DNA from 3 places in the Empedobacter sp. EJD.6dd genome. Region 3 is predicted to be linked to each of the others. Evidence: riboswitches for the same ligand, from Rfam matches in the RefSeq annotation. Region 3 holds a riboswitch; each other region holds the start of a gene.

Region 1 (2,276 bases), 960 kb from region 3:
TGTTAACGTTCCATCTTTCTTGATTAAGGTCATCAAACCAGAATCTTGCTTTTGTTTTGAAATTGTTTCTATATAAGTTTTATATTCCTTGTGATTTGTTTTTGGAATTAATTTTTTCAGGTTTAAATCTTCCGCTTCTTCATTCGAATAGCCCATAGATTCTAGTCCCTGCTTATTAATAGACAAAATTTTTCCTTCTAAATCGTGAATCGTCATTAAACCAAGCGAAGAATTGAAAAAGTTTCTAAATTTTCTTTCACTATTTTCAAGTTCAACTTTTTTAGAATGTTCAAGCGTAATATCTCGGCCAAAAAAGAAAATTTCATTCTCAATTAATGTACTCGATTTTGTATACCATTCTACTAATTTTTCTTCATTTGAATCGATTGTTGTCATCAAACATTTAAAATGTATCGAACCTGAATTATTTTTAAGATCAGCTAAAAACATTTTAACTTTATTTTGATCTTTCGCAGAAACAAAATCCAAAAAATTACTTGCTATTATATCTTTATTTTCTTTTGTTCCTAAAACTTCTTTAAAAGTAGGATTAACTGATTTTAACTCACCATTAATATTTGCAACTCCAATTAAATTATTTGAAATTTTGTAAATATTCTGAAAGTAAGCTGCATCTTTTTTACGTTTTTTACTAACTAATAATTTAGTAATATTTTTCCCTAATTGAATTAATAAACTTCTCTGTTTATCGCTCAATGTACGTGGATAATGATCATTCACACAAAGCGTTCCCAACGCATTTCCATTGTCATCAATCAACGGAACTCCTGCATAAAATTGAATATTTGCTGCTTTAACTCCTGCTATATTTTGTGCGGGTGCAAACTTGTTAACATCATCAATCACTAAAATCTCATCCTCCACCAAAGAGAATTGACAAATTGTTTGTTGACGAGGAACAACGTCTACTTCTATACCACAATTTGCTTTTATCACTTGATAATTTTGATCAAAAACAGAAACTAATGCAATAGGCGCATTACAAATTAAACTTGCTGCATTTGCAAAAACATCTAATTCTTCATCTTTATCATGTGCTTGCAAATTGTAATCATAAACCGCTTGCAATCTTTGCTTTTCGTTTCTAGGGATGGGATAATTTTCCATTAAAATTCAACTGTTTTAATAGGAAAGTAGAGATCGATAAAGATATTACTTAATTGTAAATATTTAAAATCTAATATTATTTAAAAATTTAGTACAACTGATTTTGAATTAAAAGAAAAAATAACAGGTGAAATTGTAATTGACGAAAATTTTGCACCACAAAAATAACTTTCTTACCTTGCTTGCTCAAAAGGGAATCGAGTGCAAATCTCGAGCTGTCGCGCAACTGTAAGTAGTGAAAAACTATAAGCCAGACCACTTTTTTAGATGATGCTTTCGCGATTGAAGCTCAATCAAAACTTCATATATTTTGATATTTGTTGAATTGATTGTCCTTGATTTCGAAAGCATTTTTTTATTAAAACTTAGTTTATTAAAATGCAAAAAGAAGAAATTCAACACATTATTGACCTCAAAACAAAACCACTTGGAGCCTTAGGTTTATTAGAAAAAATAGCGCTTAAAATTGGTTTAGTTCAACAAAAAAATCATTTAGAATTAATCAATCCACACCTTATTGTTTTTGCAAGCGATCATGGAATTGCTCAATCTGGTGTTAGCGCTTATCCCGCAGAAGTAACGCCACAAATGGTATTAAACTTTCTGAATAATGGTGCTGCAATTAATGTGTTTTGCAATCAAAATAAGATCGATTTAACAATAGTTGATGCTGGTGTGAATTATGATTTCGAAGATTATTCTATTTTGAAAGATAGCAAAATTGCCAAATCAACCAAAAACTTCTTGTACGAACCTGCAATGTCGTTGGAACAATTAGAACAATGTTTTCATCATTCAAAGAAAATTGTAGATAAGATTGCGCAAAATGGAACTAACATTATTGGATTTGGAGAAATGGGAATTGGAAATACTTCATCAGCAGCGATGTTAGTGCATTATTTAACTGATTTATCTCTCGAAAAATGTGTAGGACGAGGAACTGGATTGAATGATGAGCAATTACAAAACAAAATCAATATTCTTGCCCAGGCTAAAGAAACACATGGAAAAATTCTTGATCCAAAACAGATTCTAGCAACTTTCGGAGGTTTTGAAGTTGCACAAATGACAGGTGCAATGCTAGCTGCTTATGAACATAATATGTTATTAATGATTGATGGTTATATTGCTTCTGCAGCAATTTTAGT
Region 2 (2,276 bases), 320 kb from region 3:
TTAAATCGGCATCTAAATTGCTAAACTGATAGTCCGTTGCAACGTTCACATCCCACTTATCATTAATAGCATATACATTCGCCCATGAAATATAAAATTCGCGTTGAATAAATTTATTTTCATTTTTTACCGTAGAAACAGTGTCTGTAAAATGTGTAAAATCGTATGCAAGTTTTGCATTAATCTTGGATTGAAAATTCTTGAAACGTTTTTCGTATTTTCCTTGAACAAAATAATTTTTATCTACCCATGTTTGTCCACGACCATCTAAACGTCCACGGACAATTGATGCTGGTATTCCTCTATCCGAATCAAACAAATAACCTTTTACATTCCAATTCGATTGATTTCCTTTCCCGAATAACCCCAATTCTACACGCTTCGCATCAACTTGTCCATCGCGACGTCTTAAAACGGTATCATAAGCTGTGGAACCATCTAAATTTTTGCGTTGATAACGAAATTTATACACACCATTCGTTTTGATATATTCTGCACTTAAAACAGCTGATAATCGATCAGAAATCTTATGTTCAATTCGTGTTGAAGGATTAATTAATTGAATAGATCCTAATTTATATCTAATTGTGATATTAGTTCTTTTGTTATTTCTAAAAATAGGCTTCTTTGTTTCTAAATAAATCGCCGAAGCTGATGCATAATCTTTTGCAGATTGAAAAATGTTACTTTTTTGACCGTTGTATAACGAAATGACTTCCATATCATCCAACGAAAACTTTCCTAAATCAACAATTCCATTCTGCGCATTTCCTAATTGAATTCCATCATAAAATACTGCAACATGTTGCGACCCCATTCCACGAACATCAATTGTTTTTAAACCACCAACACCTCCGTAATCTTTTATTTGTACACCAGAAAAAAAACGAACAGCGTCTGCCACAGAATGGCTATTTAAAGCCTGTAACTGCTCTCCTTTCAATTCCTGAACTGGAACTACTGATTTGTTATTAATTGTTGAAATTTCGACTTGTTGAAGCTCTAAAATACTATCACGAATTATTTGCGCAGAGGCAATGCCACATGAAAGTAAAATCAAGCTGCAACAATAAATTATAGTTTTTAGATTTCTCATTTAGCACTAATCAACTGTTGCTAACGAGAGTGTATGAAGTATAATAGAGAGGTAAACCTATCCAAAAATTGTTCTTCACGCTTTAGTCCCCGAAAGCTGTTAACATATATCATTTTGGTAGGTCTTCTGACTTACTCCTTTTTTAGAAATCCTTCCCATCAAAAATGACAGTGGATAAATATAATTCTAAAAAATTATGGAGCTTACAGCAGCGGGTCTGTTCAGGATTTTCACCTGATTCCCTGTTACCGAACAATTAAGTTCGCACCAAATGTTAGTCAAAAGTAAAGTTATTATTTTGAATAAAAAATTTAATCTGAAACAAAACAAAAAAAGCTAACTCTATGTTAGCTTACTCTTTTACTTTATTTATCTGAATTACTTCTCCTGTTTCATCTATCTGAACAGCGATTTTCTCATAATTCCATTTATCAAATTCTTTTTCACCAACAATTATAGCTGAACCAGTGCCTTTTGTACCTTTTATTGGAACTGTAATATTAGCTTCGCCCGTATTGTTTGTTACCGAAATATTTCCACTAAACATTCCATCAGTCTTTATATCTGTGCCTAATTTTTCCTTTACTTCAGGATTTTGATTAATGATATTCATTGCATGTTTAGTAACATCACTATCAGAAGTAATTTTACTAATACCCCAAAAAGCACCACCTACAATTAATCCAATAAAAAGAATAACAAATGTAAGACAGCCTACTGGTACAAACCATTTCCAATTTCGCTTAAACCAATTTTCTTTAGGTAGTAATTGATTATCGTATTGATTTTCTTCCATAATCTAAATTATTATAAGTAAATCAAATATAATTATTTTTGGGCGTTCCTCGCTAATAATCATTCGATAATAAAAAATAGTCTTTCGTGTAGCTCGGTCGGGCTATCCGTTCCAATCTTTTGTTTTTTGGGGTTGCTAAACTTGTCGAAGTACAAAAAACAAAAGGATTTCCACTACTATCCCTAACGCGGGTTGAGTTCTAAGTTTTGAGTTATAAGTTATAAGTTATAAGACGTAAGATTTAAGACTTACAGAATAGAAGTAGAAGTTAAACTATCATAAGGGTGTTTTCAAGTTCTGAGTAAGTTGTAAAAAGGAAGCTTTCATTTTATCAAGAAGAAGCTTCTCGTTGACTAATTAGAAGCCTCTTGTTGGATGAAAGCA
Region 3 (2,276 bases):
TCCATGAAAATTACTGGATCGTTATCACGAATTGCAGATTTTAATAAACCTTTTGCATCGTAAGGGTTTGAAGGTACTATTACTTTAAGACCTGGTACATTTGCATACCAATTCTCGAAAGCTTGAGAGTGTGTTGCGCCTAATTGTCCTGCAGAAGCAGTAGGTCCTCTAAATACGATTGGACAGTTGAATTGTCCTCCTGACATTTGATAAATTTTTGCAGCGTTATTGATAATTTGATCAATAGACACTAACGAGAAGTTGAAAGTCATATATTCTACGATTGGACGACATCCTGTCATTGTAGAACCAATAGCGATACCAGAAAAACCAGCTTCTGCGATTGGTGCATCAATTACACGTTCTGGACCAAATTCGTCTAACATTCCTTTCGAAGCTTTATAAGCACCGTTGTATTCTGCTACTTCTTCTCCAATTAAAAAAATAGATTCATCGCGACGCATTTCTTCACTCATTGCCTCTGCGATTACTTCTCTAAATGTTTTTATTGCCATTTTATGCGATTTCGTTCTTTATTATATTTTTTCCTAAAGCAAATGTAATAAAAAACTTGCGAATTATTTAAAACGAATTGATTCAATAAAAAAAATCCCAAAAATAACTTTAGATTTTTTTGGGATTAAAATATTTAAAAAAGAATGTAATTCGATTTTTAGAACCAACCTTTGTGTCCTTCTACATATATTTTGTCAAACTCTTCATCAGATTTAGTTAAATAGATAATCCCTTCGATTAATCCAGTCAAACTACCAATAGTACCACATGTTACAAGACTTAAAATTAATTGAATTGTTCCTTCTTTTGTGTAACCTAAATAAAATTTATGTACAGCAAAAACTCCTAAAATAATTCCTAAAACTCCTGCAATAAGTTTTTTCTCTGATTTGTACGGCTGATTGTTTTCCATAGTCTTAAAGTTTTTAAATAAAAAATTGTTGTTGTTGGTTACAAATTTAATTTCTTCATCTTTATTAAAAATCACTAGATATAATGATTTTGAATATTGTACAAATAAAATAAATCTGGTATTAATTTAAGGTTAACGATTTAACAATCTACTTATTATAAAATCAAACGCTTTTGTTTACATTTGCACAAAATGGTGCTCAAAGAGTGAGTTAAAAGGGAATTTGGTTCAATTCCAAAACTGTCCCCGCAACTGTAAATTCTATACACTTTTTTCTCAAATTCATTCAGAATTAAGAAGAATAAAAAGATTAGAATAAGTCAGGAAACCTGCCATAATTAACTAATAATAGAAAATGTTTTCGGAGGAAAAACAGATTTTAATATGAAAAAATTTTTTCTTTGTTTTAATTTGGTTGCAGGAATTGCTTTTGCACAGACAGATACCATCAGTTTGAAACCTTTGATTATGAATGATATTTTTCTTAAAAATCATTATCAATCTCAAAGTGTCATCAAATTAAATGATAGCATTTTAGAACAAACCCCTAATCAACTAACTCAAGTTTTACAAGCTCAAACACCAATTTATTTTAAAGAAAATGGTCGAGGAATGGTTTCTTCACCATCTTTTCGTGGAACTTTGGCTTCACACACGGCTGTCGTTTGGAATGGAATAAATGTTAATTCGCAAACTACTGGTCAAACAGATTTCAATTTATTTTCGAGCAACTCTTTTGATGGAATTCTTGTAAAACCAGGTGGTGGAAGTATAGCATATGGAACAGGTTCTATTGGAGGAACAATTCATTTATTAAATCAATTTGATTACAACAAAGGTTTTCAACAGAAAATCAATTTAGGTTACGGAAGTTACGATACATGGTCGGGAAAATATCAATTAAAATATAGTTCAGAAAAATTTAGTTCTTCGGTAGATTACGAACGAAATCAATCAGATAATGATTATAAAATTCCGAATCATATGAAGAAGAATTTGAACGGAAAATATTATTTCAATACAATTAACGCAAATTTTGGGTATAAAATTAATCCTAAAAATGAATTGAAACTTTATTCGATGATCAATTTTGGAAAGCGTGAATTTCCTTTAGTTGATACAAATTCAACACCTTCTGGATATAAAAATCAGGATTATCGTCTAATGACAGAATGGAATTTTAATCCAAATGAAACATGGCAATCGCAATTAAAATTAGCTTATATACGAGAAGAAAGTAGTTATTTTAACAATATTCACACATCTTATTCTGATGATTTACAAGTCGATAATTATCTGTTAAAATATTATTTGAGCCATCAATTGACCCATAATTTCGAGTTAGCTG

Evidence for each region. Region 3 has a riboswitch for cobalamin ahead of AC2I98_RS12010 (TonB-dependent receptor). Riboswitches for the same ligand answer to the same signal wherever they lie in the genome.
Region 1: another riboswitch for cobalamin. It lies ahead of cobT (nicotinate-nucleotide--dimethylbenzimidazole phosphoribosyltransferase); the one in region 3 lies ahead of AC2I98_RS12010 (TonB-dependent receptor).
Region 2: another riboswitch for cobalamin. It lies ahead of AC2I98_RS10540 (TonB-dependent receptor); the one in region 3 lies ahead of AC2I98_RS12010 (TonB-dependent receptor).

The regions. Positions count from the first base shown of each region.
Region 1 is NZ_CM170667.1:1,583,703-1,585,978, forward strand. Features, by position in the region: gene AC2I98_RS07455 (response regulator) at 1-1,128, opposite strand, end outside; cobalamin riboswitch at 1,275-1,405, shown strand; gene cobT (nicotinate-nucleotide--dimethylbenzimidazole phosphoribosyltransferase) at 1,507-2,276, shown strand, end outside.
Region 2 is NZ_CM170667.1:2,223,788-2,226,063, forward strand. Features, by position in the region: gene AC2I98_RS10540 (TonB-dependent receptor) at 1-1,096, opposite strand, end outside; cobalamin riboswitch at 1,195-1,383, opposite strand; gene AC2I98_RS10545 (cytochrome c oxidase assembly factor Coa1 family protein) at 1,449-1,892, opposite strand.
Region 3 is NZ_CM170667.1:2,542,200-2,544,475, forward strand. Features, by position in the region: gene AC2I98_RS12000 (pyruvate dehydrogenase complex E1 component subunit beta) at 1-515, opposite strand, end outside; gene AC2I98_RS12005 (TM2 domain-containing protein) at 674-928, opposite strand; cobalamin riboswitch at 1,105-1,279, shown strand; gene AC2I98_RS12010 (TonB-dependent receptor) at 1,313-2,276, shown strand, end outside.